DNA from 2 places in the Methylotenera mobilis JLW8 genome. Region 2 is predicted to be linked to the other one. Evidence: predicted binding sites of a transcription regulator. Region 2 holds the regulator's gene; the other holds the start of a gene.
The links. The regulator sigma-54, encoded in region 2, starts transcription at its own class of promoters, with help from an activator protein. The targets are predictions, from matches to a motif close to TGGCACNNTTCCTGCT.

Region 1 (3,425 bases), 330 kb from region 2:
TGAAGAGAATTACGATTCAGTGTTAGTTTAAAAAAGATAGATATTTATACATATAAGTTGCCATCCTCATCCACCAGCCCCTTTTCTACATACTTCTCATACTCTTTAATATAAGCTATATCAGGTTTTTTATGGATATATGCTGTCGGTTGTGCAATCAAATAAGGACTACCACTTATTAAAATTTCACCTGAATCGTTCTGAGTTACTGTTCTCACCAAGCAGTATATTATGTAGCGGTTAGTTCCACCTATACGAGCAATTGCTGACATTGAATATAAATACTGTGCATCTAGTATCCATTCAAATCTCAAATTCTTTCTTTTATAATGCATTCTGATAGGTGGAGTAGAGGTTCCTATGGGCAACTCTGGACTCTTAGCATGAACTGGACTTCCCAGAATATCGTAGACGTTTATTAGTTTCCGTTTTGTAATTTCTCAAACATCATCGGGCTCATTTGATTTAGATGGCTGTGCCGACGTTTACGATTGTAAAACACTTCGATGTATTCAAATATCTCTGATTTAGCCTCCTCTCTCGATACGTAAATCTTACGTTTGATATGCTCTTTCTTCAGGCTACTGAAGAAGGACTCTGCTACCGCGTTATCATAGCAATTGCCACGACGACTCATGCTAGGTTCTAGACGATTATCTTTGCACCATCTCACAAAGTCATCGCTACCAAACTGACTACCTTGATCGGAGTGGATAATCACGGACTGTTTTGGTTTCCGTCGCCATACCGCCATTGTTAACGCATCTAGTACTATTTCCGTTGCCATCGTAGACTTCATTGACCAACCCACCACTGATCTAGAGTACAGATCAATCACCACAGCAAGATATAACCAGCCTTGATAGGTGCGAATATAAGTAATATCCGTCACCCAGGCTAAATCAGGTTGCGATACCGTGAACACTTGCTGAAGCCTATTGGGTGATGCTACAGATGGTATACCAGATTTATAGCGTGGTTTACGATAGCCTCGAATGGATTTGAGCTTGGCATTGCGCATAATTTTAGCGACACGATTCTCACTACACTTAATGCCAGCCTCTCGTAAGTCGTAGTGAATACGTGGGCTGCCATAAATGCCGTAGCTATCTTCGTATGATCGCTTGATTTCAATCAGCAATGCAGAGTCTTCTATCGCTCTATTAGATAGTGGTTTTAATTTCCATGCGTAGTAGCCGCTACGATGTACTTTTAATACTCGACACATACTGATCAATTGAAATTGCTGACGATGCTGGTCAATAAATGCGTACTTTAATCGGACAGTTTGGCAAAGTACGCGGCGGCCTTTTTTAGGATGTCGCGCTCTTTAGTGGTGCGCTTGAGTTCTGCCTTCATTCGTTGCAGTTCTAGTTTGAGCGCAACGAGGTCTTTTGCGTTTGGTAGATCGTCTTGTTGGCTTTGCTTAAGCCAAGCGTAAAGGCTTTTATCTGAAACACCTAAGCGCTTTGATACTTCAACGACGCCATGGCCGCGCTCAGTGATTTGTTTGATTGCTTCAGCCTTAAATTCAGCTGTATATCTGGTACCTCTCATTTACTACTCTCCAGTTCAGTTTCGACATTATTGAATGTCTACTAAATTCTGGGAAGTCCAAAGCAGAGCTGCTGAAAGGCTGCGACGTCAGCAATCAGTGGCTGGATCGGTGTATGTCTATATCAGAACCAGCCCATTCAAATTGGATGAGGCGTTCTATAGCAGCGGCATGACGGTGCCATTACCTAGTCCAACGTATGATAGCAGGTAGCTTGCAAACGTCGCGCTATGGGCCTTAAAACAGCTTTACAGATCCCATTACAACTACGCAAAGGCATGTGTAATGCTCAGTGAACTTGTGCCGATAACTGGTGCGCAGATGGATATGTTTACCAAGACGGAAATATCAGACAAATCCGCTATGCTGATGCAGACGATGGATAGCATTAACCGTAAGATGGGAAAAGAATCTATCAAGCTTGCAAGAGAGGGATTCAAAAGACCGTGGAGGATGCGGCAGGAGAATAAGAGTCCAAGTTATACGTCTGACTGAGAACAACTGGTGATTGTAAAATAATGACGATAAATGGGACAAATTTAATAAAAAATCAGTAAAAAATTACATCCTATTGCGTTTTATCTGTAGGTTCATGAATTAGTTAACTAATTTAACATTTATCGGCTAATGAAATGCAATAGAAACGCAAGTGAAATGCAATAGGATTTTGATGTTTTTCAGATTAGCGTAAATAGCTGAATAATCGGATGTCGTAATCATTAATGTAAGAGTCCAAAAGCTATGCTTATTTAATTTTTGATTTCTTAAAAATTTATCTTATACAAGAGAATTGACTATCAACTAAACAATCATAGTGGAAAGCAAAATTAAATAGGTTTACTATCGAACTGAAAAAATAAGTCTCTATTATTCAAGAGAGTAAAAATATAAAAACATGGCCTAATAAATATGAATTAATCAGTAAAAATAAATCCTCTAAGAAAAACACCTTATCTGAATATTTCATAATCAGAGTTTTCAGAAGTATCGTAAAAATAAAAAGGAATAAGCAAGGATGCACGATATATATGAATCAACGGTTGTAAATCCTAATGTTGCCAACTTAATAACTTCACTAAGAGATATCGGCTATAACTTTGAAATTGCTATAGCCGATATTGTTGACAACAGCATTTCTGCAGATTGCAAGAATGTTGAAATTTTCGCACTTCAATACCCAGAAAACAAAGTATGCATTCTAGATGATGGCGACGGAATGGATGAAGCTGAACTAATTGAAGCGATGAGATTAGCAACGCAACACCCATTAATTGAACGCTCAGAGAGAGATTTAGGTAGATTTGGCCTTGGTCTCAAAACGGCATCTTTTTCCCAGTGCAAGAAACTCACAGTTGCATCTAAAAAAAATGAGATTATAAATATTAGGCAGTGGGATCTTGAGTTCATTTCAAAAAAAAATGAATGGCTTTTACTTACACCTGATTTATTCTCCTATGGAAAATTGCCGGCATTTGATTTGTTGAAAAAATCACAAAGTGGAACGCTAGTGATTTGGGAGGATTTGGATAGGATAGAAGGTTTCGAATTCAGTTCTTTAATTGACAAATTGCGCTCGCATCTATCATTAGTTTTCCATAGATTTATGGAAGCTACAGGAAATAAAAAGCTTAAAATTTCCATCAACAATCATTCACTGGAACCCTTTAATCCATTTAATGTAACTCATAATGCAACGCAACAAATTAATGAAGAAAAAATTAAAGTTTTCGACGAATTTGTAGCAATACAACCCTATATTCTTCCTCATCATTCTAAAATCTCCCAGCAAGAATTTGAGAGATATGCAACTGAAGACGGCTATACAAAATCACAAGGCTTTTATCTGTATAGGGGTAATAGACTATTAATT
Region 2 (3,425 bases):
GGCTGCTTGGCCCGAATGGCGCGGGTAAAACCACCAGTTTTTATATGATAGTGGGTTTGGTGGCGCTGGACGCCGGTAGGATTGCCTTGGATGGCACGGAGCTCAGTCATTTGCCGATTCATATGCGTGCTAGGATGGGTTTGTCCTATTTGCCGCAGGAAGCCTCCATTTTCCGTAAATTGACGGTGTCTGAAAACATTCTCGCTATCCTGCAGTTGCAGGACATTCCTGAAGACGAAATGTCAGCCCGTTTGGAATCGCTGCTGGAAGAGTTGCACATCACGCATATCCGCGATAGTGCCGCGGTGAGTCTGTCTGGTGGCGAGCGCCGCCGTGTAGAAATTGCACGCTGTTTGGCATCAGACCCCAGTTTTATTTTGTTAGATGAGCCGTTTGCTGGCATTGATCCGATTGCGGTGATTGATATCCAGCAAATTATCCGCTTCTTAAGTGCGCGCAATATTGGCGTGCTGATTACTGATCATAACGTGCGTGAAACTTTGGGTATTTGCGACCGTGCTTATATTGTGAATCAAGGCCATGTGTTTGCTTCAGGCGTGCCAAGTGAGATTGTGGCCAATGAAAGCGTACGTGAAGTGTATTTGGGTAAAGATTTCCGCCTATGAAGCAAGGGTTACAACTAAAGTTTTCACAGAATCTATCGCTGACGCCGCAGTTGCAGCAGGCGATTCGCCTGTTGCAACTTTCAACGCTGGAGCTGAATCAAGAAATTGATGTGCTGATGCAAACTAATCCCCTGCTGGAACGGGGTGACGACACCGAGGATGAGTACGGCAACGCCGTAGAGCCGGTGGCTGACGGAGCCGACTTATCTGCTACCAGCCCTGAGTCTGCAGAGGCTAAGCCTGAGTTTGAAAATTTTGATGCTGAGTATGCGGAATCTGCGAGTGAGTTCAATGGCGCAGAGTCTGCAAATGCAAGTGTTGCGGATGTGTCCGATACGGCTGATTTTGATGTGCCAAGCACAGATTACGCAGACACGTTTTCGGCTGAGTTTAATGATGAGTTTGATGAGTTTTCCAACGGCAGCCGTTGGGATGAAAACACCATGCCGGCGGATGATGACAGTGACTTCAAGCCGCAGGAAACTTTGCAGACCAGTTTGCGTGAGCATTTGCTGTCCCAGTTAAAGTTGATGCCCTTGTCCGAGCGCGATCAATCGCTTGCGTTGATGCTAGTAGATAGCATTAATGATGATGGTTACTTGGAGCAAAGCCTGGAGGAAATTGCCGAGCTGATGCCAGAAGAGCTGGAGATAGATGCGATAGAGTTGCAAACAGCGTTGCGTCATGTGCAGCATTTGGATCCACCAGGCGTAGGTGCGCGCAGCTTAAGTGAGTGCTTGCTACTGCAGCTTGCGGTGTTGCCGAAATCTACACCGCATTTGGCGATGGCTGATTTGGTGGCTAAGCACCATCTGCAAGTGTTAGCCTCGCGTGACTTTGTGAAATTGCGTAAAGAACTAGGCTGTGATGAGGCTACCTTAAAGCAGGTGCAGCAACTAATTACCAGTTTAAATCCACGCCCTGGCAGTGCTTTTAGCCATATAGGTTCAGAGCACTATATCCAGCATGAAGTGATTGTGAAAAAGGTCAAAGGCATTTGGATTGCCAGCTTAAATGACAGTGTGATTCCTAAACTGAAGATCAACCAGCTGTACGCTGGTATCTTGAAGCGCAATCGTGATAGTTCCAGTCAGTACCTGCAAAGTCAGATGCAGGAAGCCAAATGGATGATTAAGAATATCCAGCAGCGTTTTTCTACCATTTTGCGTGTATCGCAGGCGATTGTAGATAGACAGCGCAACTTTCTGGAGTATGGTGAAGTTGCCATGCGCCCGCTAGTATTAAGAGAGATTGCCGATGAGCTTGATTTGCACGAGTCAACAATTTCACGCGTGACGACCAATAAATACATGCTGACACCGCGCGGTATTTTTGAACTTAAGTACTTTTTTGGCAGTTCAGTGGCGACCGATGCTGGCGGCACTTGTTCGGCAACCGCCATTCGCGCCCTGATTAAGCAGTTGGTGGATCAAGAAAATCCAAGGAAGCCATACTCGGATAATCAGATTACAGATTTGCTGGCTAAACAGGGTATTGTGGTCGCGCGGCGCACGATTGCCAAGTATCGTGAGTCTATGAATATCGCGCCAGCAAGCTTAAGAAAATCCTTATAAGTTGATTGTTGAAATCTACGTAAAAAATTGTTGAATTCCTTGCCACAGAGCGAATGAAAAGTTGTAAACTGAAATTGTTCTGTAAGTCTTAATCACGAACCTCTAAGAATTAATATTTGCGGAATATTTTCAAAAGGAGCAAGTCATGAATTTACAATTAACAGGTCATCATTTAGAAATTACGCCCGCTTTACGTGACTATGTCACCAGTAAGTTAACTAAAATCAGCAATCACTTTGATCATGTGATCGATGTCAAGGTGACCATGAGTGTCGAAAAGCTGGCTCAAAAGGTTGAAGCTACACTGCATGTGCCTGGTAATGATTTACACGCAGAATGCCAAGATGAGAATATGTATAGTGCCATCGATATGTTGACCGACAAGCTTGACCGTCAAGTGGTGAAACATAAAGAGAAAAATACCAATCATCACAAAGCGAATGGTGCGGTAAAGCATCAAAACATTGACTGAGTTTTTCTAGTATTTAATTCTTTTTTGTTACCTTAAATATGGCTCAATTCAACGTCGCTGAGCTATTCAAACAAACCCGCCGTAAACTCAAATTAAATTGGGTTGCAGGACTCGACGGCGGGTCAAATACTCTCACTAGCGAAACAGTTACCAAGCCATCTCTGGCTCTAATTGGACACCTTAATTTTGTACATCCTAACCGGGTGCAGGTATTGGGCTGTGCCGAGATGGATTATCTGACCAGCTTGCCTAGTGCAGATGCTGAACGTGCAATTAATAATTTATTTTCCACCGATTTAGCCGCTGTGATTGTGGCTAATGGTGAAAATGTACTGGATATCTTGTTGGCTGCCGCCAACCAGCACAACGTTCCGTTATTTACCTCTACCTTACGCAGCCCTGAGCTCATGGATATTTTGAGCCACTTTCTGGCGCAGGCTATGGCCGAGACTATCAGTGTGCACGGTGTATTTATGGAAGTGCAAGGCTTTGGCGTGCTGCTCAAAGGCGAGGCTGCTATCGGTAAGAGCGAGCTTGCGTTAGAGCTGATTTCACGTGGACATCGCTTGATTGCCGATGATATTGTGGATTTTTTCCGCATATCGCCTGAACGCATCGAGGGGCGCTGCCCGCCATTGCTAGAAGATTTTCTGGAGGTGCGCGGTTTGGGGATACTCAATATACGCGCATTGTTCGGTGATAATGCCGTGAAGCCCACCAAGCCGTTGGACTTGATTATCCAGCTGGAAAAAG

Region 1: MMOL_RS12335 (DUF4113 domain-containing protein) is a predicted target of sigma-54. The motif match lies at 1,830-1,845, and genes of this name have one in related genera.

What each region holds. Positions count from the first base shown of each region.
Region 1 covers NC_012968.1:2,011,350-2,014,774, forward strand. The annotation lists gene MMOL_RS09325 (thioredoxin domain-containing protein) at 45-314, opposite strand; one part of gene MMOL_RS09330 (IS3 family transposase) at 419-1,302, opposite strand; one part of gene MMOL_RS09330 (IS3 family transposase) at 1,302-1,557, opposite strand; gene MMOL_RS12330 (DinB/UmuC family translesion DNA polymerase) at 1,592-1,768, shown strand; gene MMOL_RS12335 (DUF4113 domain-containing protein) at 1,934-2,050, shown strand; gene MMOL_RS09345 (ATP-binding protein) at 2,571-3,425, shown strand, end outside.
Region 2 covers NC_012968.1:2,339,515-2,342,939, reverse strand. The annotation lists gene lptB (LPS export ABC transporter ATP-binding protein) at 1-626, shown strand, start outside; gene MMOL_RS10945 (RNA polymerase factor sigma-54) at 623-2,200, shown strand; gene hpf (ribosome hibernation-promoting factor, HPF/YfiA family) at 2,346-2,672, shown strand; gene hprK (HPr(Ser) kinase/phosphatase) at 2,711-3,425, shown strand, end outside.